DNA from 3 places in the Streptomyces sp. NPDC046122 genome. Region 3 is predicted to be linked to each of the others. Evidence: riboswitches for the same ligand, from Rfam matches in the RefSeq annotation. Region 3 holds a riboswitch; each other region holds the start of a gene.

What was found. A riboswitch is a leader RNA that binds a small molecule or an ion and turns the genes downstream of it on or off. The one in region 3 is predicted to bind cyclic di-AMP.
Positions count from the first base shown of each region.
Region 1: linked by a shared signal. The riboswitch ahead of AC07FK_RS20185 (transglycosylase family protein) and the one ahead of AC07FK_RS10620 (LysM peptidoglycan-binding domain-containing protein) in region 3 are both predicted to bind cyclic di-AMP.
Region 2: linked by a shared signal. The riboswitch ahead of AC07FK_RS04410 (M23 family metallopeptidase) and the one ahead of AC07FK_RS10620 (LysM peptidoglycan-binding domain-containing protein) in region 3 are both predicted to bind cyclic di-AMP.

Region 1 is NZ_JBWKLQ010000007.1:87,419-97,380, forward strand. It holds gene eno (phosphopyruvate hydratase) at 1-309, opposite strand, end outside; gene AC07FK_RS20185 (transglycosylase family protein) at 591-1,289, opposite strand; cyclic di-AMP (ydaO/yuaA leader) riboswitch at 1,293-1,463, opposite strand; gene AC07FK_RS20190 (transglycosylase family protein) at 1,732-2,697, opposite strand; gene AC07FK_RS20195 (cytochrome P450 family protein) at 2,810-4,063, opposite strand; gene AC07FK_RS20200 (nucleoside triphosphate pyrophosphohydrolase) at 4,120-5,139, opposite strand; gene AC07FK_RS20205 (SurA N-terminal domain-containing protein) at 5,249-5,908, opposite strand; gene AC07FK_RS20210 (GtrA family protein) at 5,980-6,429, opposite strand; gene AC07FK_RS20215 (glycosyltransferase family 2 protein) at 6,426-7,400, opposite strand; gene AC07FK_RS20220 (YfhO family protein) at 7,602-9,962, shown strand, end outside.
Region 2 is NZ_JBWKLQ010000001.1:1,016,406-1,026,367, reverse strand. It holds gene AC07FK_RS04420 (M16 family metallopeptidase) at 1-975, shown strand, start outside; gene AC07FK_RS04415 (M16 family metallopeptidase) at 996-2,363, shown strand; cyclic di-AMP (ydaO/yuaA leader) riboswitch at 2,584-2,746, shown strand; gene AC07FK_RS04410 (M23 family metallopeptidase) at 2,760-3,581, shown strand; gene AC07FK_RS04405 (GntR family transcriptional regulator) at 3,760-4,455, shown strand; gene AC07FK_RS04400 (HPr family phosphocarrier protein) at 4,634-4,915, opposite strand; gene AC07FK_RS04395 (bifunctional acetate--CoA ligase family protein/GNAT family N-acetyltransferase) at 5,059-8,064, shown strand; gene AC07FK_RS04390 (DUF5998 family protein) at 8,106-8,693, shown strand; gene AC07FK_RS04385 (alkaline phosphatase family protein) at 8,693-9,880, shown strand; gene AC07FK_RS04380 (thymidine kinase) at 9,925-9,962, shown strand, end outside.
Region 3 is NZ_JBWKLQ010000003.1:283,251-293,212, reverse strand. It holds gene AC07FK_RS10635 (glycosyltransferase) at 1-108, opposite strand, end outside; gene AC07FK_RS10630 (SDR family oxidoreductase) at 312-1,202, shown strand; gene AC07FK_RS10625 (SDR family NAD(P)-dependent oxidoreductase) at 1,218-2,021, opposite strand; cyclic di-AMP (ydaO/yuaA leader) riboswitch at 2,482-2,643, shown strand; gene AC07FK_RS10620 (LysM peptidoglycan-binding domain-containing protein) at 2,648-3,388, shown strand; gene AC07FK_RS10615 (SpoIIE family protein phosphatase) at 3,492-6,242, shown strand; gene AC07FK_RS10610 (Type-2Aa cytolytic delta-endotoxin) at 6,336-6,932, shown strand; gene AC07FK_RS10605 (cytochrome P450) at 6,898-8,217, opposite strand; gene AC07FK_RS10600 (type 1 glutamine amidotransferase) at 8,301-9,047, opposite strand; gene AC07FK_RS10595 (amino acid ABC transporter permease) at 9,082-9,962, opposite strand, start outside.

The sequences.
Region 1 (9,962 bases), on a different contig from region 3:
CTCGGTGGCGTCCAGGTCGAACATGGCCTGGTCGATCAGGCGCTGCTCGGTGGCGTCGTAGCCGACGAGCTCCGGGCCGATCTGCTCGATGACGGCGAGGACGGCCTTCTCGACACCCTTGCCCTGGTAGCGGTTCGGGTCACCGTCGCGAAGCTCGATGGCCTCGAACGCTCCGGTGGAGGCACCGGACGGAACGGCAGCACGACCCGTGCTGCCGTCGTCGAGGCCGACCTCGACCTCGACCGTGGGGTTGCCTCGGGAGTCCAGGATTTCCCGGGCTACGACGACGTCGATGGACGGCACGAGCATCTCCTTCTGGGATGTGACGCTAGGGGTGCAGGGTCACTTTGGCCTTGCGACAAGAGCCTAACCGGCTCGGGGGCGTCGGTCGGCCGTTCGCCCGCCCCCTGGGACGAGAAGAGCCGCGAATGCCCGCAATAGCGGACGTAACTCTGTGCCCGACTTCCGGCACACCGGGCCTACCGGGCAGTAACACCGCCTGGTCCGGGGGCCCGCACGAAGACGAAACCCCGGCCCGGCGCGTACGGGGGAAACGCGCCGGGCCGGGGTGCTCGGGGTGTGAGCTCGGGTCAGCTCAGGTGGAGCTGCTGGCCCACGTAGATGACATCGGCGTCGTCGACGATGTCCTTGTTCAGCTCGAAGAGCTTCTCCCAGCCACCCTTGACCTTCTTCTTCTCAGCGATCTTGCCGAGGGTGTCGCCGGACTTCACCTTGTACTCGCCGTCGCCCTTCTCGAAGGACTTCGGCGCGGCGGGCTGCTCGGCGGCCTTGGGCGCGGTGCGGACCTCGCTGCGCGAGGCGGGCTGCTCGGCGGCGCGCGGCGCGGCCTGCTGCTTCGGCTGCTCCTGCTGCGCGGAGGAGGAACCGGAGGTGTCGACACCCGGGTCGACGCCGTCGTTGGTCAGGCCGCCGGCGCCGGCGCAGGCCCAGGCGCCCGGGCCCTGCATGTCGAGGAGCTTCTCGGCGGTGGCGATCTGCTGCGCCTTGGACGCCTTGTCGGCGGTCGGGGCGTACTGCGTGCCGCCGGCGGCGGCCCAGCTGGAGGCGGAGAACTGCAGGCCGCCGTAGTAGCCGTTGCCCGTGTTGATGGACCAGTTGCCGCCGGACTCGCACTGGGCGACGGCGTCCCAGGTCTCGACGGAGGCCGCGGAGGCCGACGTGGCGCCCATCAGCGGGACGGCGACAGCGGCGCCGGTGATGCCGACGAGCGTGGCGACACGAGTGGCCTTCGACGGGCGGCGGTGCTTGGCCTTGCCGGAAAACAGCATGCGACATCTCCTCACCGACGCCTACGAGGTGAGCTGTCGGGTTCGGGCCAAGTGAGTGCCCGGCGCGCGACCTGGGTCGCGCGGCTTAACCCCAAGCCGGTTCCGTTCGTCTTCCGACGTACGGGCCCGGCGCCTACCTGGGTCCCCCGCTCCTGCCTACGGCGCTTTACGCGTCGGTTCCCCCCGGCCGCCGGCAGGATTCGGCGTGGCGGTCGACGGGGCCCGCGGTGGCGAGCGGTTCGACGGTAAACACATGAGCCCGTGATGTTCAAAAAGGCTCATCAGGGAGAAATCACCCTTCCCGCCCTTCACCCCGCCCATATCCGTGCAGGTCAGGGGCGAGAGGGCGGGATCGTCCGGGCCGCGGACGTGAGTTGAGGCAAAGAGACCCTTGTCTCACTTGCTCCAATCGGGACATAGCGACCCGAACTACCCCCCGAAATCAGCCCAGATCGAGGCTCTGGCCAGGGAGGATCAGGTCCGGGTCGGTCCCGACCGTCTCCTCGTTGGCGTTGTAGAGCGCCGTCCAGCCGCCGCGCACCTCGTGGGCGTCGGCGATGGCCGAGAGGTTGTCGCCGGTACGGACGGTGTAGCTGCCGTCCGCGCGCGCTCCGCCCTCCGCCGTGGCGGCGTCACGTGTCGCTCCGTCACCCCGGGAGGCGTGGCGGCCCGATTCACGCTCGACGCCCGCTTCGCCGGACACGTCCGCGTCGTCCTCCCGGGCCTTCTCGCCGCGGTGCTTGCCCTTGACCGCGGGAGCGTCGCCCTCCTCGTCCTTCGCACCCTTTCCGGCCGCGGACGGCGCCGCGGGGGTCTCGGAGTCCCCGTCCGGCGTCCGGTCCCGCGAGGGCGCCTCGGACCGGTCCGCCTTCACGGAGGAGGACCCGTCCCGGCCGGCCCCGGACGTCTCGTCCGCCGACGGCTCGGCGGACGCGGGGGCGTCGGAGGCGTCGCGGCTCGCGGCGGCCGGCGCGTCCTTCTCCGGCCCGGCGGCCGGTCCGGAGGTCGCGCCGTCGTCCGACGCGGCGTCGTCACCCTCCGTCAGGCCGGAGATGAGCGCGCAACTGGGCCACGCCTGGGGGCCCTCCTTCGCGAGCACCTTCTCGGCGACCTGGATCTGCTGGGAGCGGCTGGCGAGGTCGGCGCGCGGCGCGTAGGCCGTGCCGCCGAACTTCTGCCACGTCTCGGGGGAGAACTGGAGCCCGCCGTAGTAGCCGTTGCCGAGGTCGGCACTCCACATGCCGCCGCTCTCGCAATCGGCGACCCGGTCCCAGGTCGTGGCTTCGGCAGCGGTCGCGCCGCTCGCGCCGAGCAACGGGATCGCGATGGCGGATCCGGTCACTCCTGCCGCGACGACGAGGGCTGGAGCCTGACGGGGGCGGCGGTGTCTCCCGTTCCCGGAGCGCATGCGGTGGCCTTTCGAGCGACGGCTGAGGTTGACGGAGAACGTAGCGGCACTCGAACGTTTGTTACAAGTCGATGCAGCGCAGATCACGTGAAGGTCTCGAAGTGACGCAGCGTCACCTGGTTTCGGCCGTGAACTCCACGGGCAGAGTGCGCAACCCGCGCATGATGAGCCCGCCGCGCCAGCGCAAATCGTCGGGTTCCCCCGCGAGTCGCACGTCGGGCAGGCGCCGCAGCAGCGTCGCGATGGCCGCCTGCCCTTCGAGCCGCGCGAGCGGTGCGCCGAGGCAGTAGTGGATGCCGTGCCCGTAGCCCAGGTGCGGGTTGTCGCGGCGTGCGAGGTCGAGCGTGTCCGGCTCGCCGAAGCGCTCGGGATCCCGGTCGGCGGCGGCGAGCACGACGAGCACGGGCTCGCCGGCCGCGACGTCCCGGCCTCCCAGGACCAGCGGCTCGGTGGCGTACCGCCAGGTCGCGAGCTCCACGGGCCCGTCGTACCGCAGCAGTTCCTCGACGCCGGTGGCCAGCAGCTCCGTGTCCCCCTCCGCGAGCGCGCGCTGGAGGCGCTCGCGCTGCTCCGGGTTGCGCAGCAGCGCGTACACGCCGTTGCCGATGAGGTTGACCGTCGTCTCGAACCCGGCGAAGAGCAGGATGAAGGCCATCGCCGCCGCCTCGTTCTCGGTGAGGTGCTCGCCGTGGTCGCCCGCCCGGATCAGCCCGGAGATCAGGTCGTCGCCCGGTTCCTCCCGTTTGCGGTGGATGAGTTCCGCGAGGTACGTACGCATCTTCTTGACCGAGCGCGCGACGCCCCCGCGCGGCCCGCCGCCGTGGCGGATCATCATGCCCGCCCAGTCGCGGAAGTCGTCCTGGTCCTCGCGGGGCACGCCCAGCATGTCGCAAATGGCGTAGATCGGCAGCGGGAAGGCGAACTCGTGGATGAGGTCGGCGCTCCCCTTTGTAGCGAAGTTGTCGATGAACCGGTCCGTGAGCTCCTGCACACGCGGCGCGAACTCGGCGACGCGGCGCGGCGTGAACGCCTTCGACACCAGCCGCCGCAGGCGCGTGTGGTCCGGCGGGTCGATGTTCAGCAGATGCGTCATCAGCTCGGCCTTGCGCTCGCCCGGAATGCCCGTCCTGCCCTTGGCGTGCGCGGAGCCGGCGTGGTGCGCCGGGTTCTTGGAGAGCCGCTGGTCGGCGAGCGCCTGCCGCGCGTCGGCGTACCGGGTGACCAGCCAGGCCTCGACCCCGCTGGGCAGGACGGTCCGGTGCACGGGCGAGTGCTCGCGCAGCCAGGCGTACGCCGGGTAGGGGTCGGTGGCGAACTCCCAGGTGAAGAGCTCGGGCGCGGGGCTGGGGGGCGGCTGGTCGGACATGCCACGACAGTATCCGCCGGTGCTCCGGCGGCTGCCCGGGCGTCGGACCCGGCGGCCTACTCTCCGTCCGCCCCCTGCCCTGGGGCGTGGCCCTCCGCCGCGCGGATCGCGTCGCGGTAGGCGCGGGCCGCCGCGCGCAGCGCCGCTTCGGGGTCGATGCCGGACTCCTCGGCCCGTACCGCCATGGCCAGCAGCTCGTAGCCGATGCCCTCGCCCGCCGGCAGGGGGACGTCGAGCCGCGCGTGGCGGGCGCGGGAGGAGAGCTTCGCGGCGAGGGCGAGGCCGGGCTGGCCGAGCGGGACGCCGTCGGTCGCCGATTCGCGCTGCTTCTCGATCGCCTTCGTGCGCAGCCAGTGCTCCTTGACCTCCTCCGGGGTCTCGGCGGTGTCGTCGCCGAAGACGTGCGGGTGGCGGCGGATGAGCTTCTCGACGATCGTGCCGGCGACGTCGTCGATCGAGAACGGCTCGGACCCGTCCTCCGGGCTGCCCTCCTGCGCGATGCGGGCGTGGAAGACGACCTGCAGGAGTACGTCGCCGAGCTCCTCGCGCAGTTCCTCGCGGTCACCGTCCTCGATGGCCTCGACGAGTTCGTACGCCTCCTCGATGCCGTATTTCGCGAGGCCCTTGTGGGTCTGCCGCGAGGACCACGGGCATTCGAGGCGGATGCGGTCCATGACCTGCACGAGGTCCAGGAGGCGGGCGCCGGGCAGGTCGTACGAACCGGGCAGCAGCTCCAGGTCGGGCATCTGGACGCGGCCCGAGCCGGCCAGCCGGGCGAGGCCGTCGGTCAGCGCCTGGTCGCCCTCGCCGGACGGCAGGACGACCACCGTGCGGCCGCCGTCACACGCGTCCACCAGCTCCCGGGCGGTGGGCGCCGCGTGCTCGACGGCGACGCCCGCCTCCCGGAGGTACGGCAGCTGCGGATGCCCCGCGTCCGCGCACAGCACCCGGTCGGCGGCGCGCAGCGTCTGCCAGGCGGGCCACGACAGCAGCCCCGGCGCGACGCGGTGGCTCGCGGTGAGGAGGACGATGCGGCCGGGGGCGGCCGGTGCGGGTGCGGAAGCTTCGCTGGTCACGTGTCGAACGTACCTCGGCGGGGCGGCGCACCGGTGGGCAGGCCCCGGGCCCCGGGGTGCGCCGCCGCGCGGCCCTCCGGCCCTCCAGGTGCGCCCGCCGCGCGCGGTCCTACGCGCCCGTCTCCGGCGCCTGCGGGGACGCCGCCTCCTTCGTGACCTGGGTGATCCACGGGGTCTTGTAGTCGCCCAGCTGCATCTTCTCGTCGTTCCACGTGCCGTAGCGGGGGTTCACGTCGATGTCGAGCGCCTTCGACGCCGCGACGAACGCCTCGTTGACCTTCTGCTGCCCCTCGGGGGTGTTCGTGGCGCCGATCTTCTCCGCGAGCTTGCCGACGAGGACGTCCCTGCGCAGGGCGTCCTCGATCTGGTCCGGGGCGACGCCGCGCTGCTGGAGGTACATCGCCGAGAGCTGCTCCGCGCCGCCGGCCTGCCGGACCGCTTCCTCCCGGGCCCGCTGGACCTCCTTGCGGTTCACACTCACCCCGGCGTCGTCCGCCGCCCGCCGCACGATCCTGTCCACGATCAGGTCGTAGAGCTTGGCGCGGCCGAGCTGGCCCGTCGAGCCGATGAGCTGGGCGGACTGCGGCGAGGTCTGCTGGGCCTCGCGCACGTCCTCGACCTGCGACTGGAGGGCGGCGACCTCGATACGGCCACCGTCCACGACGGCCGCGGCCCCTGGGTGCGCCTCGTTGCCGCACGCGGCGAGGAACGGCGCCGCGACCAGAAGCGCGGTGGAGACGGAGAGCGCGGTGCGACGGCGGCGGTGCAAAGGGTGCCTCCCGGCGGTGATCGTGCGGCATAGCAACGAAAGTGCGACGAACGACCTTGCGGTGATCGATGTTAGGCAGTCGGAGTGGTCCGGGCCACTGATTCGCCCAACGATTCGCGCGTGTTCGTGGATGCGCTGTCCCCGGCGTCCCGGGCGGGGCCGCCGAGCATGATCGTGCGGGAGACGGCGAAGGTGACCGGCACGGCGGCCGCCGCGGCGATCAGCGGGGCGTACGCGCTGCCGAGCCCCAGGACGTCCACGAGCAGGTAGACGCCGCCGGTCGTGACGACGAGGTTCGCCGCGTTGGTGAGCGGGAACAGCAGGAACTTCCGCCAGGTGGGGCGCGTGCCGTACGTGAATCGGCAGGTGAGGAAGAACGAGCCGATCATGCTCACGCCGAAGGCCAGGACGTGCGCGGCGACATAGGGCAGCCAGCGCAGGAGCAGCAGGTAGCAGGCGTAGTACGTGCCCGTGTTCACCACGCCCACCAGGGCGAACCTCAGCAGCTGGCGGCGGATCACCGGCGTACGAGTTCCCGGCCGGGCCGGTGAGCGGAGGCGGCGGGCGCCGCCGGTTCCACGTTCGTCGCCTTCACCAGGAAGTGCGGCCGCCGTTTCACCTCGTAATAGATGCGGCCCACGTATTCGCCCACGACGCCGATCATCAGCATCTGCACGCCGGCGAGTGCGGTCACGGCGACGAGCAGCGTCACGAAGCCGGGGGTTTCCACCCCGTTCACGAGGGCGACGCCGACAATCCATGTCGCATACGCCATGGCGACGGCGACCAGCAGCAGACCGAGATAGAGAGCGGCCCGCAGCGGTTTGTCGTTGAAGGAGACGATGCCGTCGAGTCCGTAGTTGAGAAGTTTCGAGAAGGTCCACTTGGAGCGGCCTTCTTCGCGTACGGCGTTCTCGTACGCGAAAGTGACGGTACTGAATCCAACCCAGGCGAAAAGGCCCTTGGAGAAGCGGTTGTACTCGGTGAGTTCGAGCAGCGCGTCGACGCTGCGGCGCGACAACATGCGGAAGTCGCCGACGCCGTCGACGAGTTCGACGTCGACGAGGCGGTTGATGAGCCGGTAGTAGACACGGGCGGTAAGCGTACGCGTGACCCGGTCGCCCTTCCTGGTGCGGCGGGCGACGACCTGGTCGAAGCCCTGGTCGTGCAGTGCCACCATGCGGTGCACCAGCGCGGGCGGGTGCTGGAGGTCGGCGTCCATGAGGACGACGGCGTCGCCCGAGGCGTGGCGCAGGCCGGCCAGCATCGCCGCCTCCTTGCCGAAGTTGCGACTGAAGGAGACATAGCGCACGCGGGGGTCGGATGCCGCGATTTCCTGGAGTATCGCGAGGGTGCGGTCCTTGCTCCCGTCGTCGACGTAAAGGAGCTCGACGCGGTGGCCGAGGCCGCCGAGTTCTTCCGTCACGTGCTCGTGGAAGCGGCGGACGATCTCCTCTTCGTTGAAACACGGGACGACAATTGAGATGAGCACGGCTCTCCCTCGTCGATCGCACGGATGAGGCACACCACAGCCGCCCGATGTGGCGGAGCCCGGCTTTCCACGTGAAGTGTCGGCCACCAGCAGGTGAATTCCCTCTTGTTTCCGCTTTATTGCCCGACCGCGATGTCGCGGACATCTCTTTTTCCGTCAGACGCTGGCCCATTCGACATCGGGCGCAGTAGAAGGATCAGCATGTCGATTACCGAAGCGGCCAGGGGCCGTGCGGCGGCGCTGGCGGCGATCGTCACGGTCGCCTCGGTGTGCGCCGGTGACGCCGCCGCCCGGTCCTTTCCCTTCGGGCCGCGCACGCGCGCCGTCAATGACCTCGGCAATCAGTTCGTGCCGTACCACGCCCGCCTGTGGGACCTGCTGCACGGGCGCGCGGACGGCGGGGTGCTCGTCAACTGGCAGTCCGGGTACGGCACGAGCTTCCTGCCCGATGCCGGCACGTACCTCAGCAGTCCGTTCGCACCGCTCGTCGGCCTCTTCCCGCGCGACGAGATCGACCTGGCCGTGTACGTGACGACCGTGCTGAAGACGGCCGTCGCGGCGGCTGCCATGACCGTGCTGCTGCTCGCGCTGCGGCGCGCGGGCGGCCAGGGCCCGTGGTGGGCGGCGGGGGCACTCGGGTCGGCGTACGCGCTGTGCGGGTGGGCGGTCGCCGAGGCCGTCTACAACCCGATGTGGATGGACGGCCTGATCGCCTTTCCGCTGCTGTGCCTGGTCGGCGAGTGGGCGCGGACGGGACGCCGCCGTGTGCTGGGTCCCGTCGTCGTCGCGCTGGCGTGGACCGCGAACTTCTACACGGCGTACATGGCGACGCTCGGGGCCGGTCTCGTCCTGCTGCTGCGGCTGCTCACCGACGACGCGGCGCCGGTACGGGAGAGGCTGCGCGCACTGGCGCGGGCGGCCGGCGCCACGGTGCTCGGCATCGGGCTCGCGGCGCCCCTGCTGGCCGTCGTCTTCCTGGGGTCGCGGCACGCCTACCCGGGCTGGACGCGGGAGTTCGCGCCGTCGGACTGGACGGACGTGTTCGCCCGGACGCTTCCGGCGACGTACAGCTTCTTCACGCCGGCGGGTTTCCTCGGCGCCGGTGGGCTGGTGCTCGCCGGCACGCTGCTCTTCCACCGGGCGGCGCCCCGGCGCGCGCGGTGGGCGTGGACGCTGCTCGTTGCCGCTGTGGCGGTGTCGGCGCAGTGGGGGCCCACGCACCTCGTGTGGCACGTCTTCGCCACGCCGAACGGCAGCCCGTACCGGCAGACGTTCGTGCTCGCCGGGATCGTGGTGACAGCGGCCTGGATCTCGCTCTCGTACGGCTGGCCGGGGCGGCGGGCCCTGCTCGGCGCAGCGGCCGCGGTCGCGCTCCTGGCCGCGGGCGCGGCCGCGAGCCCTCTGGTCACGTCGTGGACGTACCCGCTCACGGCGGCCGGGGTGGCGGCGACGGTGGGAGCGGTGCTGCTGGCACGGCGTGCGGAGCACGCGGGCCGTCCTGCGCCCTCGGGCCGGGGGCCGGACGGTCCGGCGCGTGCGGGCCGGGGGCCGGGGCGGAGCTCGGGGGCGGAAGGCGGTGGGACCGAAAGCGGCGGGGCGGAAAGCGGCGCGCGGGCCCTCATGGGTGCCTCCGCCGAGCCCCGCGCCACCGCCCCCCGGCGGCGGCGCGCGGCGGTCGTGGTCTCGGCCGTTCTCCTGGCCGGCGCGTCGGCCGCGCAGGCCGCCGTCACCACCGCGTACGCCGACCGGCAGCGGCTGGCGCAACTCGACGACTACGCGTCGTGGGGCAGCCGGCAGCAGGCCCAGGCGGACGCCGTGGCCGGCGCCGACGGCTGGCCCGCCCACCGGACCGAGCCCGGCCGGGAGCAGACCACCGCCAACGACCCCTTGATGGTGGGCGGTCAGGGGGCGGCGTACTACAGCAGCCACACCCCCGAGGTCCTCACCCGCACCCTCGCCGCGCTCGGCGCCGGGTGGACGTCCAGCGGGCGCGCCGTCCAGAGCCTCGACAACCCGGTGACCGACGCCCTGTTCGCCGTCGGCGCGCGCGTGCACATGCCGCGCGACCCGCATCAGCGCTGGTCACGGCCCGACGACCGCAAGGTGACGGTGACCCGCGCCGCGGTGCCCCGGCTGGTCACCGTGCGCCCGCCCGGCCCCGGGCCGCGTTTCGACGCCTCCCCCTTCCGCAACCAGGAGAAGCTCCTCGGCGCCCGCGTCTACACCCTCCCGCCCACCGCCGTGCGCGGCGACGGCGACGGCGCCACGCTGACCGCCGCCTGCCCCGCCGACGGCGAGGTGTTCCTCTGGGCCCCGGGATTCTCCGGTACGGCGCGGCTCGCCGGCGCCCGCGCCGGTACGGAGGCGACGCTGCGCGGCGCCGTGCCCGCGCGGCGGGCCGCGATGCAGCCGCTCGGCGCCGTACCGCGCGACGGCCGGGTCGCGATCGTGCTGCGGGGCTCGGGGGCCGACAGCCTGCCGCGCCGGAGCGTCGGCTGCCTGGACCGCGAGCGGCTGGCCGCCGCCGTGGACGGTCTGCGGGCGGGCGGCGCGACCGGGGTG
Region 2 (9,962 bases), on a different contig from region 3:
CGCGACGTCGTCAAGAACGAGCGCCGGCAGCGGTACGACAACGTTCCGTACGGCACCGCGTTCGAGCGGCTGACCGCGCTCTCGTACCCCGAGGGCCACCCGTACCACCACACGCCGATCGGCTCGATGGCCGACCTGGACGCGGCGACCCTGGAGGACGCGCGCGCCTTCTTCCGTACGTACTACGCGCCCAACAACGCGGTGATCTCGGTCGTCGGCGACATCGACCCGGAGCAGACGCTCGCCTGGATCGAGAAGTACTTCGGCTCCATCCCGTCCCACGACGGCAAGCAGCCGCCGCGCGACGGATCGCTGCCCGACATCATCGGCGAGGAGCTGCGCGAGGAGATCCACGAGGAGGTCCCGGCGCGCGCCCTGATGGCCGCCTACCGGCTGCCGCACGACGGCACCCGCGAGGCGGACGCCGCCGACCTGGCGCTCACCGTCCTCGGCGGCGGCGAGTCCTCCCGGCTGCACAACCGTCTGGTGCGCCGCGACCGCACGGCCGTCGCGGCCGGCTTCGGGCTGCTGCGCCTGTCCGGCGCGCCCTCGCTCGGCTGGCTCGACGTCAAGACGTCCGCCGGAGTCGAGGTGCCCGACATCGAGCGCGCCGTCGACGAGGAGCTGGCCCGGTTCGCCGCCGAGGGCCCCACGCCCGAGGAGATGGAGCGCGCGCAGGCCCAGTTGGAGCGCGAGTGGCTCGACCGGCTGGGCACGGTCGCGGGCCGCGCCGACGAACTGTGCCGGTACGCCGTCCTGTTCGGCGACCCGCAGCTCGCGCTGACCGCCGTCCAGCGCGTCCTGGACATCACCGCGGAGGAGGTCCAGGCGGCCGCCGCGGCCCGCCTGCGCCCGGACAACCGCGCGGTCCTGGTGTACGAGCCGACGCACGCAGGGGACACGGCGGACGCCGGGGCCGACGACACCGCAGACGCCGCCGGTGCGACCGGTGCGCAGGAAGGGGCGGACAAGTGACCGACGCCGCAGCCGTGAGCATGGAGTTCCACCCGCAGCCGCAGGCCGGCACCCCCACCCCGTGGGCCTTCCCCGCCCCCGAGCGCGGCAGCCTGCCCAACGGCCTGACCGTGCTGCGCTGCCACCGCCCCGGCCAGCAGGTCGTGGCCGTCGAGATCTTCCTCGCCGCCCCGCTGGAGGCCGAGCCGGAAGGGCTCGACGGCGTCGCGACGATCATGGCGCGTGCCCTGTCGGAGGGCACCGACAAGCACTCCGCCGAGGAGTTCGCCGCCGAGCTGGAGCGCTGCGGAGCCACGCTCGACGCGTTCGCCGACCACCCGGGCGTCCGGGTCTCCCTGGAGGTCCCCGTCTCCCGGCTGCCCAAGGCGCTCGGCCTGCTCGCCGACGCGCTGCGCGCCCCCGCCTTCGCGGACGGCGAGGTCGAGCGCCTGGTGGCCAACCGGCTCGACGAGATCCCGCACGAGACGGCCAACCCGTCCCGCCGCGCCGCCAAGCAGCTCTCCAAGGAGCTCTTCCCGGCGACCTCGCGCATGTCGCGGCCGCGCCAGGGCACCGAGGAGACGGTGGGGCGCATCGACGCCGCCGCCGTGAAGGGCTTCTACGCCGCGCACGTGCGCCCCGCGACCGCCACCGCCGTGATCGTCGGCGACCTGGAGGGCACCGACCTGGACGCGATCCTGGCGGACACCCTGGGCGCGTGGAAGGGCGACAACTCCGAGCCGCGTCCCGTGCCGCCGGTGGTCGCCGACGACACCGGCCGGGTGGTCGTCGTGGACCGCCCCGGCGCGGTCCAGACGCAGCTGCTGATCGGCCGGATCGGCCCCGACCGGCACGACCGCGTGTGGCCGGCGCAGGTCCTCGGCACGTACTGCCTGGGCGGCACGCTCACCTCCCGCCTGGACCGCGTCCTGCGCGAGGAGAAGGGCTACACGTACGGCGTGCGCGCCTTCGGGCAGGTGCTGCGCTCCGCGCCGGACGGGTCGGGCGCCTCGATGCTGGCGATCAGCGGCTCGGTGGACACGGAGTCCACCGGCCCGGCGCTCGAAGACCTCTGGAAGGTGCTGCGCACCCTCGCGGCCGAGGGCCTCACCGACGCCGAGCGGGACGTCGCCGTACAGAACCTCGTCGGGGTCGCGCCGCTCAAGTACGAGACGGCGGCGGCCGTCGCGGGCACGCTCGCGGACCAGGTCGAGCAGCACCTGCCGGACGACTTCCAGGCCCAGCTGTACACCCGTCTCGCGGAGACGGGCACCGTGGAGGCGACCGCTGCGGTCGTCAGCGCCTTCCCGCAGGACCGCCTGGTCACGGTCCTCGTGGGTGACGCCTCGCGGATCGAGGAGCCCGTCAGGGCGCTCGGCATCGGTGAGGTGAAGGTGGTCAGCGGCTGAGCCCGAACCGCCTGCTCGATCCGCCCTGAAGAGGGGCAAAGTGGGACCCCGGTATTCGAGAGGCCGCCGGGGTCCTTCTCTTATGTCCGTTTTGTTGCGGAGGTTGCCTGTCTGGCCTGTGGGGTGCGTTACAAAACGCCGTGTCTGTTTGGTGATTAAAAGATGACCCGTTTAGCGTCTGTCCGGCTGTCCGTCAGCAGTGAGCCGCATCCGCGGCACCGGACAGTCATCGCCGAGTCCCCGTCAGGCGCGAGCCTGGGGAGCCGGGGACCCACGCAGTCCCTGGGGTGAATCGGACGTCCTTCGCAGGTGCGGAGGGGTCCGTAGGAGACCTTCCTGCTCCGAACCCGTCAGCTAACCCGGTAGGCGAGAAGGAAGGAAAGGACCAGCCACTCCATGGCGTTCACCCGTGCCACCGGGAAGCACCGTCGTCCGAGCCGCCTGACGCGCAAGAGCGCGAACATGGCCGGCGTCGCCGCACTCGCGACCACCGGCGTCATCGGAGGTCTGACCTCTCCGGCCCTCGCCGCCGACGGCGACGCGGCCCAGGCCGTCCAGGACACCGGCCTGACCCAGGCCATCGTCATCGGCGACTCCCTCGCGGACCAGATAGCGGCCCAGGCCGACCAGCAGAAGCGTGCCGCCGTCAAGGCGGAGGCCGCGCGCAAGGCCGAGGCCGAGCGCAAGGCCGAGGCGAAGCGCAAGGCGGAGGCGAGAGCCAAGGCGGAGGCCGAGGCGCGGGCCAAGAAGGAGCGCGAGGAGCGCGCGGCCAAGGAGCGCGCCGCCCGTGAGGCGGAGCGCAAGCGCCTGAACGCCTACACCCTCCCGATCGCCGGCTCCGTCGTCACCACCGGCTACAAGACCGGCGGCAACCTCTGGTCCTCCGGCAGTCACTCCGGCGTCGACTTCCGTGCCGCGTCCGGCAGTTCCGTCGTCGCCGTCGGTGCGGGCACCGTCGTCGAGGCCGGCTGGGGCGGGGCGTACGGCAACAACATCGTGATCCGGATGAACGACGGCACGTACACGCAGTACGGCCACCTCTCCTCCCTCGGCGTCTCCGTCGGCCAAGCCGTCACCTCCGGCCAGCAGATCGGCCTCTCGGGCTCGACCGGCAACTCGACGGGCCCCCACCTGCACTTCGAGGCCCGTACGTCCCCCGAGTACGGCTCCGACATGGACCCGGTCGCGTACCTGCGCGCCCACGGCGTGAGCGTCTGACGCGTCCGGTCCGTCCGCTCGTACGCAAGGCCCCGGCTTCCCCGCCGGGGCCTTGCGCGTGTCCAAAAGCCGTCCCTGAATTACGGCGCCCGTCGGAAAATGCGGAATGCTGCAATAGAGTCACCGAAAAGGCGTCGGTCGACCGCGTTGTGCGGGGATCAAAGGCGGAGGTTCGGTCATGCGCATTCCCGCGCAATCGGTATGCACGGCAATCCGTGACGACATCGTTTCCGGTGTGTTCCCGCGCGGCGCCAGGCTCACCGAAGAGCTCCTCGCGCGCCGTTACGGCGTCTCGCGCGTCCCGGTGCGCGAGGCGCTGCGCACGCTGGAGTCCGAAGGGTTCGTCACCACCCGCCGGCACGCCGGCGCCTGCGTGGCCGAGCCCACCGAGCAGGAGGCCGCCGACCTCCTGGAGGTGCGCACGCTCCTCGAACCGCTGGGCGCGGCCCGTGCCGCCCAGCGGCGTACCGAGGCCCACCTCAAGGTGCTGCGCGGCCTGGTCAGACTCGGGCAGGAGCGGGCGCGCCGGGGAGAGGGCGAGGATCTGCGGGCGCTGGGCGGCTGGTTCCACGAGACGCTCGCCCAGGCGTCGGGCAGCCCCGGCCTCACGGCCCTGCTCACCCAGCTCAGACACAAGATCGCCTGGATGTACGCCGTCGAGCAGCCCGCGCGTCCCGCGGAGGCGTGGGCGGAGCACGGGGCCATCGTCGACGCCGTGGCGCGCGGCGACGCGGAACGGGCCCGCGCGCTGACGGCCCTGCACGCCGAACGCGCGGTGGCCTCGCACCGGCTGCGTCGCACCGGGCGCGAACGCGGGCGCGCAGGCGTGAGGACTTCGCAACATGACGTAAACACGGTGAGTGGCCGCCTTTAACAGCCGCGCCGTATATAAAAAGAGGGCGAATTCGCGGGGCTTTTTCTGCTGTCCGAATTCACTGGAATACCGCGGCGTGCGGATGTGTGTGGCCGTCCGCGTGCAAAACAGAAAGAAGCCGCGGTCCCCGAATTCCGGGTGCCGCGGCTCCTTCGTGAGAATGCGCCCGTCCGAGTGGTCAGACGGTCTCGGGCAGCTCGTCCAGGCCCTCGGAGACCAGCTTCGCCAGGCGGTCGAGAGCGGCATCGGAGCCGTCGGCCTCGGACGCCAGCACGATCTCCTCGCCACCCTGCGCGCCGAGGCCCAGCACCGCGAGCATGGAGGCGGCGTTGACCGGGTTGCCGTCGGCCTTGGCGATCGTCACGGGGACGCCCGAGGCGGTCGCCGCGCGGACGAAGATGGAGGCGGGCCGGGCGTGCAGGCCCTCGGCCCAGCCGACGGTGACACGGCGCTCAACCATGGTGTTGCCCTTCATGTTCTAACGGTTGTCTAGACCAGTCTCTCACGTCGTGCGGAGCGGCCGTGCCCCCGCCCCGGGCCGGCCCGCGCCGCGGCCTCAGCCTGCCTTGCCCCGCGCTGCCCCGCGACCCGTAGGCTTTCGTCATGCAGCCCTCGCCGGAGCAGGCCTCGCAGGACCACGACGGACACCACGCGTACCCGGCCCACTGGGAAGCCGACGTGGTGCTGCGTGACGGAGGCACGGCGCGGATCCGCCCCATCACCGCCGACGACGCGCAGCGCCTGGTCAGCTTCTACGAGCAGGTGTCGGACGAGTCGAAGTACTACCGCTTCTTCGCCCCGTACCCCCGCCTCTCCGCCAAGGACGTCCACCGCTTCACCCACCACGACTACGTGGACCGGGTGGGACTGGCCGCCACGGTCGGCGGCGAGTTCATCGCCACCGTCCGCTACGACCGGATCAACGCGCAGGGGCGGCCCTCCTCCGGCCCCGACGCCGACCTGGCCGAGGTCGCCTTCCTCGTCCAGGACGCGCACCAGGGGCGCGGGGTCGCCTCCGCCCTCCTGGAGCACGTCGGCGCGGTCGCGCGCGAGCGCGGCATCCGGCGCTTCGTCGCGGAGGTGCTGCCCGCCAACACCAAGATGATCAAAGTCTTCACCGACGCGGGCTACACCCAGAAGCGCAGCTTCGAGGACGGCGTCGTCCACCTCGAGTTCGACCTGGAGCCGACCGACCGCTCCGTCGCCGTCCAGCGCGCCCGCGAGCACCGCGCGGAGTCCCGCTCCGTGCAGCGGCTGCTCGGCCCCGGCTCGGTCGCCGTCGTCGGCGCGGGCCGCGCGCCGGGCGGAGTGGGGCGCACGGTCCTGCGCAATCTCCTCGCCGCCGGGTTCACCGGGCGTACGTACGCCGTGAACCGGGCCTTCCCCGAGGACCTCACCGAGCTCGACGGCGTGCCCGCGCACCGCTCCGTCGCCGGGATCGGCGAGGCCGTCGACCTCGCGGTCGTCGCCGTACCGGCCGAACGGGTGCCGGAGGTGGTCGCCGACTGCGGTGAGAGCGGCGTCCAGGGCCTCGTCGTCCTCTCCGCCGGGTACGCCGAGAGCGGGGCCCGGGGGCGGGAGCGCCAGCGTGAACTCGTACGGCAGGCGCGTTCGTACGGCATGCGCATCATCGGCCCGAACGCCTTCGGGATCATCAACACGTCGGACGCCGTACGCCTCAACGCCTCCCTCGCGCCACAGCCGCCCGCGCGCGGACGCATCGGCCTCTTCACCCAGTCCGGGGCGATCGGCATCGCGCTGCTGTCGGGGCTGTACCGGCGCGGCGCCGGGCTGTCCTCGTTCATCTCGTCAGGCAACCGGGCCGACGTGTCGGGCAACGACTTCCTCCAGTACTGGTACGACGATCCCGACACCGACGTCGTCCTCCTCTACCTGGAGTCGATCGGCAACCCGCGCAAGTTCACCCGCCTGGCCCGGCGCACGGCGGCGGAGAAACCGGTCGTCGTGGTGAAGGGCGCGCGCCACAGCGGAAGCACGCCGCCGGGGCACGCGGTGCCCGCCACGCGCATCCCCGACGCGACGGTGTCCGCCCTGCTGCGGCAGGCCGGCGTCATCCGCGTCGACACCGTCACCGAGCTCGTCGACGCGGGGCTGCTCCTGGCCGGCCAGCCGCTTCCGGCGGGGCCGAGGGTCGCGATCCTCGGCAACTCGGAGTCCCTCGGCCTCCTGACGTACGACGCCTGCCTGGCGGAGGGCCTGCGCCCGCTTCCACCGCTCGATCTGACGACGGCCGCGACTCCGGCGGACTTCCGCGCGGCGCTGGCCGGAGCGCTGGCGGACGGGACGTGTGACGCGGTGGTGGTCACGGCGATTCCGTGGGTCGGCGAGAACGGGGCGACCGAGTCCGGCGACGGAGAGGTGCTGGCGGCGGCGCTGCGCGAGGGGGCGGCGACCGGGCCCGCGAAGCCGGTGGCGGTCGTGCACGTGGAGATGGGAGACCTGGCCGACGCCCTCGCCGCGGCGGCCGGTACGGCCCGCCCCGCGCCCGCGGCCCCGGCGGCAGACCCGGACCGGGGCGCCGCGGCGAACGGCTCGTCCCCGGACCGTGCCCCGGCCACGGCCCGGGGAAGCGCCACCCCCGGCCGGCCGCAGGCGGCCCCTCCGGCGCCCGGGGACGAAGGGCGCCCGGGGGCAGGGGGACCCGCCACGGCTTCCGGCAACGAGCGGGCAGGGGAACCCACCGGGGCCCAGCCGTCACACCCGTCGCCCCACGACACCCGCCGCATCCCCGCCTACCCCGCCGCCGAGCGAGCCGTGCGCGCGCTGGCGGAGGCGGTGAAGTACGCGCAGTGGCGCCGGCACGCCGCCGAACCCGGGCGGGTGCCCGAGTACGACGACATCGACGAGGCCGGGGCCGCCGCCCAGATCGGCGCGCTGCTGGACGAGAGCGCCGACCCGCGCGGCATGCCGCTGGCCGGTGACGCCGCCGGCGAGCTCCTCGGGCGGTACGGCATCGACGTACGGCCGACCCTGCCCGCGCCCCACCCCGACGCCGCCGTGGCCGCCGCCGCCCGGCTCGGTTACCCCGTCGCGCTCAAGACCACCGCCCCGCACCTGCGCCACCGCCCCGACCTCGGCGCCGTACGCCTCGACCTGGCCGACGAGACGGAACTGCGGAGGTCCTACCACGAGTTGACCGACGCCCTGGGCAAGTCCGAGGAGCTCCAGCTCGTCGTCCAGGCCATGGCGCCCCGGGGCGTCGACACCGTCGTCAGGGCGTCCATCGACGCCGCCGCCGGCGCGGTCCTCTCCTTCGGGCTCGCCGGAGCCGCCTCCGAGCTGCTCGGCGACGTCGCCCACCGGCTGGTTCCGGCCACCGACCGGGACGCCGCCGAACTCATCAGGTCGGTGCGGACCGCACCGCTCCTCTTCGGCTGGCGCGGCTCGGACCCGGTCGACACCGCGGCGCTCGAAGAGCTCCTGCTGCGCGTGTCACGCCTCGTCGACGATCACCCGGAAGTGGTCGGGATCGCGCTGGAACCCGTGGTCGTCGCCCCGCGCGGCCTGTCCGTCCTCGGCGCGACTGTGCGCCTCGCGCCCCCGCCCGCCCGCGACGACCTCGGCCCCCGCCGCCTGCCCAGCTACTGACCCCGGCATCGCGGCCCCCGGCGCCCCGTAGGATGGAGGACATGGCGAAGACCGGTACGACGACCCAGGGGCTGCGCGCGGCGATCGAGCGCAGCGGCTACTACCCGGCCCTCGTGGCCGAAGCGGTGGAGGCCGCTGTAGGCGGCGAGCCGGTCGCCTCCTACCTCGTGCACCAGGAGACGACGTTCGACTCCAACGAGGTCCGCCGGCACGTCACGGTCCTCGTCCTCACGGGCAACCGCTTCATCGTCAGCCACACCGACGAGCAGGCTGCCGACACCACCTCCCCGGCGCCGTACGCCACCACCTCCACGGAGTCGGTCAAGCTCGACCGGATCTCCTCCGTCGTGGTCAGCCGCGTCGTCGCCAACCCGGAGAAGTACGTTCCGGGCACCCTGCCCCGCGAGGTCGTCCTGACCATCGGCTGGGGCGCCGTGTCCCGCATCGACCTGGAGCCCGCCGCCTGCGGCGACCCCAACTGCGAGGCCGACCACGGCTACACCGGCAACACCACCGCCGACGACCTGAGCCTGCGCGTCAGCGAGGCCGGCGACGGTCCGGACACCGTGCGCCAGACGCTCGCGTTCGCCCAGGCGCTCTCCGAAGCGACCGCCGCGGCCGACCGCTGATGGCGCAGCCCGCCTGGTCCGACCCGGTTCCGCTCGCTCTGGACACCGCGCCCGTCCCCGAGTACGGCGCCGGATCGCTCGCCGACCTCCTGCCGACCCTGGCGGCAGGCATGGGCGTACCCGGCACGACCGCCGCGATCCCCGAGCTGACGCCCGCCGACCGGAACTGCGTGTTCCTGATCGACGGCCTCGGCTGGGAGCAGATCAAGGCTCACCCGGACGAGGCCCCGTTCCTCCACTCCCTCCTGGGCAGCTCGCGCGGCGGCACGGGCCGCCCGCTCACGGCCGGCTTCCCCGCCACCACCGCGACCTCCCTCGCCTCGGTCGGCACCGGCCTGCCGCCCGGCGCGCACGGCCTGCCCGGCTACACCGTCCGCGACCCCGCCACCGGCGCGCTGATGAACCAGCTGCGCTGGAAGCCGTGGACCGACCCGCACGCATGGCAGCCGTACCCCACGGTCTTCCAGCTCGCGGACGCCGCGGGCGTGCACACCGCGCAGGTGTCCTCGCCCGACTTCCAGCACACCCCGCTGACCAAGATCGCGCTGAGCGGCGGCACGTTCCGCGGCAGGCTGACCGGCGAGGACCGGATGGACCTGGCCGCCGGCGAACTGGCCGCCGGGGACCGCTCGCTCGTCTACACGTACTACAGCGAGGTCGACGGCAAGGGCCACCGCTTCGGCATCGACTCCGACGCCTGGCGCGGCCAGCTGATGTACGTCGACCGGCTCGCCCAGCGCCTCGCCGAGCAGCTCCCGCCCCGCTCGGCGCTCTACGTCACAGCCGACCACGGCATGATCGACATCCCCTTCGACGAGCAGTCGCGCATCGACTTCGACGAGGACTGGGAGCTGGGCGCCGGCGTCGCCCTGCTGGGCGGCGAGGGCCGGGCCCGCCACGTGTACGCCGTCCCGGGCGCCGAGAACGACGTGCTCACCGTCTGGCGCGAGGTGCTCGGCGAGCAGTTCTGGGTGGCGAGCCGGGACGAGGCCGTCGCGGCCGGCTGGTTCGGCCCGGTGGTCGACGAGCGGGTGCGGGGGCGCATCGGCGACGTCGTCGCCGCGGCCCGCGACGACGTCGTGGTCGTCGCGTCGCGCCGGGAGCCGCACGAGTCCGCGATGGTGGGCATGCACGGCTCCATGACGGCCGCCGAGCAGCTCGTCCCGCTCATCGAAGTCCGCCCGTAACTCCCGACTCCCCCCGCACAGACCCGAAAGGTCCTCAACCCCTCATGCCCGAGCTGGTGTTCTTCTCCGGAACGATGGACTG
Region 3 (9,962 bases):
CTCGGTGGCGACGTGCACGTGATGCCCCGCGCCGGACAGCAGGAGCGCGAAGCGCAGGGCCTCGCGGGTCTGGGAGGGGGAGAGCATCGCCGTACACAGGACGCGCATACCGAAGATCACCGTTTCGCCCGCTCGACAGCAGTTTCCCGTTCGAATCATCCCCGTGAACGCGCGCGCCCCCGGCCGCGCCGCGCCGGTGCGGAACGACCCCGCGGCACCCGCCGCCCGGCGGACGGGCGTTGCTCTGATTCGAGTCCGCGGCTTCGGGGAACCCAAGGTGGGTCACACCCCCGACCAGGCAGGAGAGCTGCATGAACGACGAGAACCGCGAGGTGAAGAACCCCGTCACGAAGCACCCGCGGCCGAAGCTGCCGGACCAGGAGCAGGAGCACCCGGGATGGACCGGTCCGATGGATCCGCCGCCGGACCACGGAGAGGAGTCGTACCGGGGGAACGGGCTGCTGCGCGGCCTCGCCGCGGTGGTGACCGGCGGCGACTCGGGGATCGGCCGGGCGGTGTGTCTGGCCTTCGCGCGCGAGGGCGCCGACGTGCTGTTCACGCATCTGCCGGAGGAGGACAAGGACGCGGCCGAGACCTCACGGCTGATCGAGGACGCGGGTCGCGAAGCCGTCGCGGTGGCCTGTGACATCCGGGAAGAGGAACAGTGCCGGTCGCTCGTCGAGCGGGCCGTCTCGGAATTCGGCCGCATCGACATCCTGGTGAACAACGCCGCCTATCAGATGTCCCAGCCGGACGGTATCGGATCCATTTCCACCGAGCAATTCGACCGCGTCATGAAGACGAATCTCTACGGCATGTTCTGGCTGTCGAAGATGGCGCTCCCTCATATTCCGGAGGGGGGCAGCATCATCAACTCCTCCTCCGTCCAGGCGTACAAGCCGAGCCCGCATCTGCTCGACTACGCCATGACGAAGTCCGCCATTGTCGCCTTCACCCAGGGGCTCGCGCAGATGGTGGCGTCCAGCGGAATCCGCGTCAACGCGGTCGCCCCGGGTCCGGTGTGGACGCCGCTTATCCCGGCGACCATGCCGGACACCACGGAGTTCGGAAAGCAGGCGCCGCTGGGGCGGCCCGCGCAACCGGCGGAAATGGCCCCGGCGTACGTGTTCCTCGCCTCCCCGCAGGCGAGTTACATCACGGCCGAGATCGTCAACGCCACCGGCGGCACGCCACTTCCGTGACGCCCGCCGGGGCGCTCACTTCGACGCGCCGGAACCGGGTTGCGCCGTCCTGCGGTGCGCGGCCGCCTTGAGGCTGTCGGGGACGAACCTGCTCACGAGCCCCTGCGCCTTGGTCTTCACGGATCCGGCGACGATCTTCCTCCGGCCGGCCATCAGCGCCTCGAAGCCCTGACGGGCCACCTCTTCGGGGTCGTCCTTCTTCTGCCGCCCGACCCGGGTGTCGTCCATGCCGGCGCGGTGGAAGAAGGGCGTCTCCGTGGCCCCGGGCATCAGGGAGGTGACCGTCACACCGGTGCCCCTGAGTTCGTCCCCCAGCGCCTGGGCAAACGACTGCACGAAGGACTTGGTGGCGTTGTAGACGGCGTGGAAGGACCCGGGCGCGGTCGCGGCGATGGACGACGTGAACAGCAGGCGGCCCCGGTCACGCGCCACCATGTCCGGCAGCAGGCCCTTCGCCAGCCGCACGGTGGCGGTGATGTTGAGGTCGATCACGCGCGCCTCGTCCTCGACGTCGGTGTCGAGGAAGGCTCCGCCCTGGCCGACGCCGGCGTTGAGCGCGGCGGCGTCGACGGGCCGCCCGGTCGCCGCGACGGCGCCGAGCAGGTGTTCGACACCTTCCCGGGTGGCCAGATCGGTCCGCACGGCGTGGACACCGGCTCCGAGGGCCCGCACCCCGTCCGCCGCCGCACCGATCTCCGAATTCTCGGCAGCCAGTACGAGATCGAATCCGTTTTCCGCAAATTGCTTGGCCAGCTCGAAACCGATTCCACTGGAGGCACCGGTGACGACGGCCAGCGGCCTATTCCTGTTCTCAGTCATGATCAGCGGGTACCCTCCCCGAGATTTTTATATCCATCTGCTCCTTTTTGCCCCACTTCTGGCGCGACCGATTCGGCCGAACCGAGTGCGGCGCACCCCGCGACGCCACCAGAGGGACACCAACTCCCTTCCACAGGAGGGTCCTTCACCTCACTGGACCGACAAGATGCCCGTTTCGGACAGGAAATGACCCACGTGGGTGGTTTGCCTGAAAGGCCGTCGCGTGCCATCGCTCGTGATACCAGTCACGTCCGCGAAGGAAAGCGGAAGTTCGGCCGATCGTCAGTTCCTGTCCGCAGAAAGAAAGTTGGGTTTTCCGCCCACGCACAGTGACAGGAGTTCCCACGCCCCCGATACGCGCTGCGATTGCTCCGGCGAATGCGGGGCTTGTTCTTCCCGGCCCCTCTCGCTTACGGTCACCCCCAATCCGGGTGGACCGCCGAATCCTGCCGCCGTCCGGAATCCAAACCCACTCACACTCACGTACGGCAGGAGCGGGGGACCCAGGTAAGCCGCCGATCCGGGAATCCGGAACGGCTCGGGGTGAAGTCGCACGGACTGTGCGACCGGGCATCTCCAGCCCGAACCCGACAGCTCACCTCGCAGGCGACGGAGAGGAATTCGTCATGCCCTCGAAGGGTAAGCACCGCCGTTCCCAGGTCAGATCGCTCCGCCGCGGCTTCATCGCCGCCGGCACCGGTGGCGCCGCGCTGATCCTGCCCCTGCTGGGCGCGACCACCGCGGGCGCGGCGCAGCCCGCCGCCGCCCCGGCCGCCGCGAAGGCCGCCCCCAAGACCTACACCGTGGTCGCGGGTGACTCCCTTTCCAAGATCGCCGACGCCCACTCGCTGAGCGGCTGGAAAGAGCTGTACGAGGACAACCGCTCGGTCATCGGCGACAAGCCCTCGCTGATCCACCCCGGCCTCGAGCTGACGATCGGCGCGAAGGCCAAGGCGCCCGCGAAGCCCAAGGCCAAGCCCACTCCGGCCGCCGAGCGCGCCGACCGCTCGCAGGCCCGTGCCGCCGTGGCCGAGACCACGGCGTACACGAACGACCTGGACGGCTGGATCAAGGAGTCGCTGGCCATCATGGCCAAGCACGGCATCCCCGGCACGTACGAGGGCATCCACCGCAACATCATGCGCGAGTCGTCGGGCAACCCGAGGGCCATCAACAACTGGGACTCCAACGCCGTGGCCGGTACGCCGTCCAAGGGCCTGCTCCAGGTCATCGCGCCCACCTTCGCGGCCTACCACGTGCCCGGCACCTCGATGGACAGCTACGACCCGGTCGCCAACATCACCGCCGCGTGCAACTACGCCGCCGACCGGTACGGCTCGATCGACAACGTGAACGGCCCGTACTAGAAGAACCCGCTGCCTGCCCCGGCGAGACCCTTGCGGGCGCCTCGCCGGGGCAGGCAGACCAATTGCACGCCCGACAATTCGCACAAAATGCTAAAAATGGGTCATGAGCGGACGTCCCGGACGACCCAGGGGTGTCGGGTCACCGCGCTCGTCTCGGCGAGGGGTGCGTTCCCGGCTGGAGGTACGCAGCGCCGCCGGTCAGGTGCTCGTCCTCCAGATCGTCGTCGCCGTGCTGCTCATCACGGCCGCCGTGGTCGCGCTCGCGTTCCAGACGCGCAACGACAGCGAGCAGGACGCCCGTAACCGCTCGCTCGCCACCGCGGAGGCCTTCGCGGACGCCCCCGGCACCGTCGAGGCGCTGCGCTCCCCCGATCCCACGTCCGCGCTGCGCGCACACGTGGAAGCAGCCCAGCGGGGTTCGGGGGTGGACTTCATAGCGGTGATGAGCCCGGACGGCACCCGGCTGGCCGACACCGACCCGACGCTGGTCGGCGGGCGCGCCGAGGGCGTCGACCGGGCCACGGCCGGAAAGCCCTTCACGGAGATCTTCGAGGGCGCCCCCAACGACGCGGCGCGGGCCGTCGTCCCCGTCACCGACACCGCCGGCACCGTCGTCGGGCTGGTCGCAGCCGGTGTGACGATCGACAACGTCGGGGACGCCGTCGACCGCCATCTGCCGATGCTCCTCGGTTCCGGGGCCGCCGCCCTCGCTCTGGCCACCGGCAGCGCCGTCCTGGTGAGCAGGCGTCTGCGGCGACAGACGCACGGCCTCGGGCCGACCGAGATGACCCGGATGTACGAGCACCATGACGCCGTTCTGCACGCCGTCCGGGAGGGCGTGCTCATCGTCGACGACGACGGACGGCTGACGCTGGCCAACGACGAGGCGCGCAGGCTCCTCGAACTGCCCCCCGGCGCGGAGGGGCGCCACATCACCGACCTGGGCCTCGACGACTCCATCACCAGGCTCCTGGTCTCCGGCCGCAGCGTCACCGACGCGGTCCATCTGGCCGGGGACCGGCTGCTGGCCGTCAACACCCGGCCGACCGCCCCGTACGGCGGATTCCCCGGCACCGCCGCCACGCTCCGGGACACGACGGACCTGCGGGCGCTGACCGGCGCGGCGGAGGTCGCCCGGGAGCGCCTGAAGCTGCTGTACGAGGCGGGAGTGCGGATCGGCACCACGCTGGACGTGGTGCGCACCGCCGAGGAACTGGCGGAGGTGGCCGTCCCCGGGTTCTCGAATTTCGCCACGGTGGAGCTGCTGGACCCCGTACTGCGCGGCGAGGAGCCGGACGGCGCCCACACCGAGATGCGCCGCGCCGCGGTGGTCGGCGGGCCCGCCGACCGCCCCTTCCAGCCGGTGGGCGACCTGATCAGGTTCGTGGTTCCCACGACGCCGATGGCGGCGGCTCTGTCGAGCGGACACGCGGTGCTGGAGGCCGATCTGACCGTCGCCCACGGCTGGCGGTCGCAGGACCCGGAGGGGGCCGACCGGGCCCTGGCCTTCGGCATCCGTTCCCTGGTCTCGGTGCCGCTGCAGGCCCGCGGGGTCGTCCTGGGCATGGCGAACTTCTGGCGCTCGGAATCCACCGAGCGGTTCGGTGAGGAGGACCTGGCCTTCGCCGAGGAACTCGCCGCCCGGGCCGCGGTCGCCATCGACAACGCCCGCCGCTTCAGTCGCGAGCACGCCATGGCCGTGACCCTCCAGCGCAGCCTGCTGCCGCGCGTCCTGCCCGAGCAGGACGCCCTGGACGTGGCCTACCGCTATCTGCCCGCGCAGGCCGGGGTGGGCGGCGACTGGTTCGACGTCATCCCGCTGCCCGGAGCCCGGGTGGCCCTGGTGGTGGGCGACGTCGTGGGACACGGTCTGCACGCCGCCGCCACCATGGGCCGGCTGCGGACCGCGGTCCACAACTTCTCCGCCCTCGACCTGGCGCCGGACGAGCTCCTGGGCCACCTCGACGAGCTGGTCTCGCGCATCGACGACGAGGAGGGGGACGACGGCGGCGACGGCATCTCGGGCGCCACCTGCCTGTACGCGATCTACGACCCGGTCTCCGGGGTGTGCTCGGTGGCCACGGCGGGGCACTTCGCGCCCGCCCTGGTCCGCCCCGACGGCACGGTGGAGTTCCTCGACGTACCGGTCTTCCCGCCCCTGGGCCTGCACGGCCTGCCGTTCGAGACCGCCGAAGTACGGCTGCCGGAGGGCAGCCGGCTCGTGCTCTACACCGACGGCCTGATCGAGCACCGCGAGCGCGACATCGACTCCGGCCTGCGCCTGCTGCGCCGGACCCTCGCGGACCCGTCGGACCCGACGCCCGAGGAGACCTGCCAGGCCGTTTTCGACGCGATGCTGCCGGCGCACCGCAGGGACGACATCGCGCTGCTGGTGGCCCGCACGCAGCTGCTGGACCGTACCCGGGTCGCCGACTGGGACGTCCCGGCCGACCCGGCGGCCGTCGCGCCGGTACGCGCCGCGTGCGGCCGTCAGCTGGAGACGTGGGGGCTCGAGGACATCGGGTTCACGACCGAACTCATGCTGAGCGAGCTGATCACCAACGCGATCCGCTACGGCTCGGAACCCATCCATGTGCGGCTGATGTACGAGCGCGGGCTGATCTGCGAGGTGTCCGACGGCAGCAGCACCGCGCCGCATCTGCGCCGGGCCGCCACGACGGACGAGGGCGGCCGCGGGCTGTTCCTCGTCTCGCAGTTCGCCGGCCGGTGGGGAACCAGGTACACGCCGACCGGCAAGGTCATGTGGGTGGAGCAGCCCCTGACCGACGGTCAGCAGCCCGCTCCCGAGCTGGATCTGGACGATCTGTCCTGGTTGCCCGGCGACCCCCTGTGACGGACCGGGACGAACCCTGCCCCGTGCGGCGGGCGGAAGGGCTCACGGCATACTTGCGCCGGGCGCGATCACTTCCGACTCACAGGAGCAACAATGGCTGACCAGATCGCCGCCGAGAAGACGACGTTCAAGACGGTCTTCGAGGTGGGGTCGTCTTACACGGACCGGGTGCGGAGCATCGAGGCCGGGTTCCAGCACGCGATCGCGCCGGCGACGGTGGACTTCGACTTCGGTGAGATCAGCCGGGCGGCGAGCGGAATTCCGGACTGCTCGACGGTGAAGATCGTCCGGGGCTGGGGGCTCCAGGAGACCGCCCCGGTCAGCGTCATGATCCTGTCCCTGAAGGAGGCCGTACGCCAGGCTCTTCCCCTGCCGTCGGCCGGTGACGCCTTCTGGGAGGCGGTCGAGGGGGCGCTCACTGGAGCGTTCGTGGGTCTCGGCCGGCAGGAGGGCACCCACCTCTCCTTCTACCGGGAGGACGCGGACCGCACGAGCTACTACTACAACCTGCTGTTCGCCCTCCAGGACGAGGAGAGCGGGGACGCGCTCCACGCCGTCGCCTTCTGCGCCAACATCACGGTGGCGCTGGGCCCCGAGGAGGTCCGGGCGCTCACGGTCGGGGACACCGCGCGGTACACGATCCGCCTCAACGCGATCACCGTGCGGCAGGACCCGCCGGCCGCCGTCTGATCCGGGCCGCCGCGTCCCACCCTCCGCCGGGGTGGGACGGGGCGCGCTCCACCGGAACGTGCAGCGGCGCGCGGAAGGACAGCAGCCCGAGCATCGGGGGCGGCGACGAGGGGTGCGCGAGCCGCAGGCCGGGCAGTCGCGCCGCGGTCATCCGCAGCACCACTTCGGCCTCGGCCCTGGCCAGTTCGGCCCCGGAGCACCTGTGCCGCCCGACGCCGAAAGCGAGGTGCTCGCGCCGGTTGGGGCGGTGCGGGCAGAGCTGTTCGGGGTCGTCGAACACCTCGGGGTCCGAGCCGGTCGAGGCCAGCATCAGCAGCAGGGGCGCGCCGGCCGGGAGGTCCACGCCGGACAGCGTGACGGGCCGGCCGGTGACGCGCCGCCAGGTGGTGATGGGGGGCTCCCGCCGGAGCACCTCCTCGGTCCAGGGCGCCACGTCGGCCGGCCGGTCCGCGAAGCGCCGCCACAGCCCGGGCTCCCCCAGTGCGCGCCGGTACATGATGCTCAGCATCTGCCGGGTGGTCGCCTGGCCCGCGATGACGATGAAGTAGAGGACCGCGGCCCTCTCGGCCGTGCTCAGCGGCGCGCCGTCCGGGAGCCGGTGCGCGGCCAGCGCTTCGAGCAGCGTGCCGGGCCCGGCGTCCGGCCCGGTCACCAGGTCCCGGAGCCAGGCGTAGAAGTCGGCCGCTTCGCCGGCGAGCTCGATCTGCCGGGCGCCGTCCGGCCGCCCCCAGAAGAGTTCGAGCGAGGCGTCGCTCCACCGGGTCAGTGTGTCCATGCCCACCCCGTCGCCCGCTCGGAGTCCGAGCAGGTTCAGCAGGACCCGCAGCGGAACGTCCCGCGCGAGCGTGGTGGCCAGGTCGCAGACCCCGTCGGCGTCGAGCCGTCGTTCGACCTCGTCCAGGCACTCCCCCGTCACCCGCTCGATCATCGGCACGGCCGCGGCGACGGCCCGGGCACTGAGGAACCGGGTCATGACGCGCCGATACCCCGCGTGGCTCTCGCCGCCGTTGCTGGCGAGGGTGGGCGGCAGGGCGAACCGGACGCCGGCCAGGACGCGCAGCGTCGCCACCGAGAAGCGGCCGATCGCGTCCATGGCGTTGTCCACCAGGAAGGTGTCCGTGTCGAGCAGTACGGCGCGTACGTCGTCGTACCGGCTCACCAGCCACAGACCGGTGTCCGGTTCGTAGCGCACCGGCGCGTTCTCCCGCAGGCCGTCCCACACCGGGAAGGGGTCGAGTACGTACTCCTGGTCGAAAAGATCCACGGTGCCCATGGGTGTCGCCATGACGGAACCCACCCCCCTTCCTCGCGCCGGCCCTGCTCAGCCGCCTCTCGGCCGCAGAATATAGCCCGCCGGGACGGCGCCGCTCACGAGGGCGGCGGGCCGCCCGCGCACCCGCCGACGAGGGTGGCCCAGCGCAGGGCGACGGGACGCCAGGTCCGTTCCGTCTCGGCCCGGGCGACGGCGAGCTGTGCGACGATCTCGTCCGCACCGGCCCCCGCCCTGCGCAGGACGTCGCTCTCCCCGGCCCACTCGGCGACGATCCCGGGTGTGGCCTCGGGATGGAACTGGGTTCCCCACGCGTGCGCGCCGACCCGGAAAGCCTGGTGCGGGGATCCGGTGCCGCCGATCAGCGGGACCGCTCCCGGCGGCAGTACGGTCATCTCCTCCAGGTGCCAGAGCATGGCCGGCGGGCCGTCCGCCAGACCCCCGAAGACGGGGTCGCCGGCCGCCGCGGGCAGCACCTTCAGCTCGTACACGCCGACCTGGGGCGTGCGGCGGCGGCCGACACGACCGCCCAGCTCCACGGTCATCAGCTCGGCGCCGAGGCAGATGCCGAACGTGGGAACGCCGCGCTCGAACGCCGCCCGCAGGAGAGCGCGGGTGGCCGGCAGCCACGGGTGGCGCTCGTCGTCCAGCGGCCCGGGCGACCCCCCAAGGACGAGCAGGCCGTCGTACGGACGGATGTCCTCGGGCAGCGCATCGCCCCGGTAGGGCCGTACGACGTGCAGCCGCAGACCGGCTCCGGTCAGCCAGCCGCCCCAGAGTCCCGGCGGGCACTCGGCCTCGTGCTCGACGACCAGGACCCGGGGCGGTTCGGGGATCTCGACCATGGCGGCATTGTCGCCGCCGTGCCCGGCCGTTCGCTCAGCTTTTCGGGCGATCGGGGCCGTGCGGGGCGATGTGCTCGCCCGGCGTCGCGAGGTCCGCGACCGCGTCGGCGCCGACCACCGCGCCCGTGGACTTCCTGCCGCGCCGCAGCCGGCCTTCGAGCCAGGCGGCGAAGGTGGTGAGCGCGAAGTTGAGCAGGACGAAGATCACGGCGACGACGGTGAAGCTGGCGATGGTGTTCGCGCCGTAGTTCGCGCTCATCGGGCGTACCGAAGCCAGCAGCTCGGAGAAGCCGAGCAGCGCGCCGCCGAGCGCGGTGTCCTTGACGATGACGACGAGCTGGCTGACGAGCGCGGGAAGCATCGCGGTGACCGACTGCGGCAGCAGGACGAACCGCATCATCTGGCCCTTGCGCATGCCGACGGCCTTGGCGGCGTCGGTCTGCCCGGCCGGCAGGGAGAGGATTCCGGCGCGCACCACCTCGGCGAGCACCGAGGCGTTGTAGAGGACCAGGCCGGTGACCACGGCGTACAGGGGCCGGTTGTCGGGGCTGACGTCGGTGAACTCCGAGTAGGCCTCGTTGGCGAAGAGCATGAGGATCAGCACCGGGATGGCGCGGAAGAACTCCACGACCGTGCCGGCCACGCCGCGCATCCACCAGTGGTCGGAGAGCCGGGCGATCCCGAAGAGCGCTCCGAGGGGCAGCGCGATGACCATGGCGAGGGCGGAGGCGATCAGGGTGTTCTTGAGCCCCGGCAGGATGTACGTCGTCCAGGCCCGGCCGTCGGTGAAGAACGGCTCCCACTTGATCCATTCCAGCTGCTGCTTGTCGAGGAGGCTGCGCACCACCCACCAGATCAGCACCGCGAGCGCGACCAGGAAGACGAGGGTGAACAGGAGGTTGCGCCGCCTGGCGC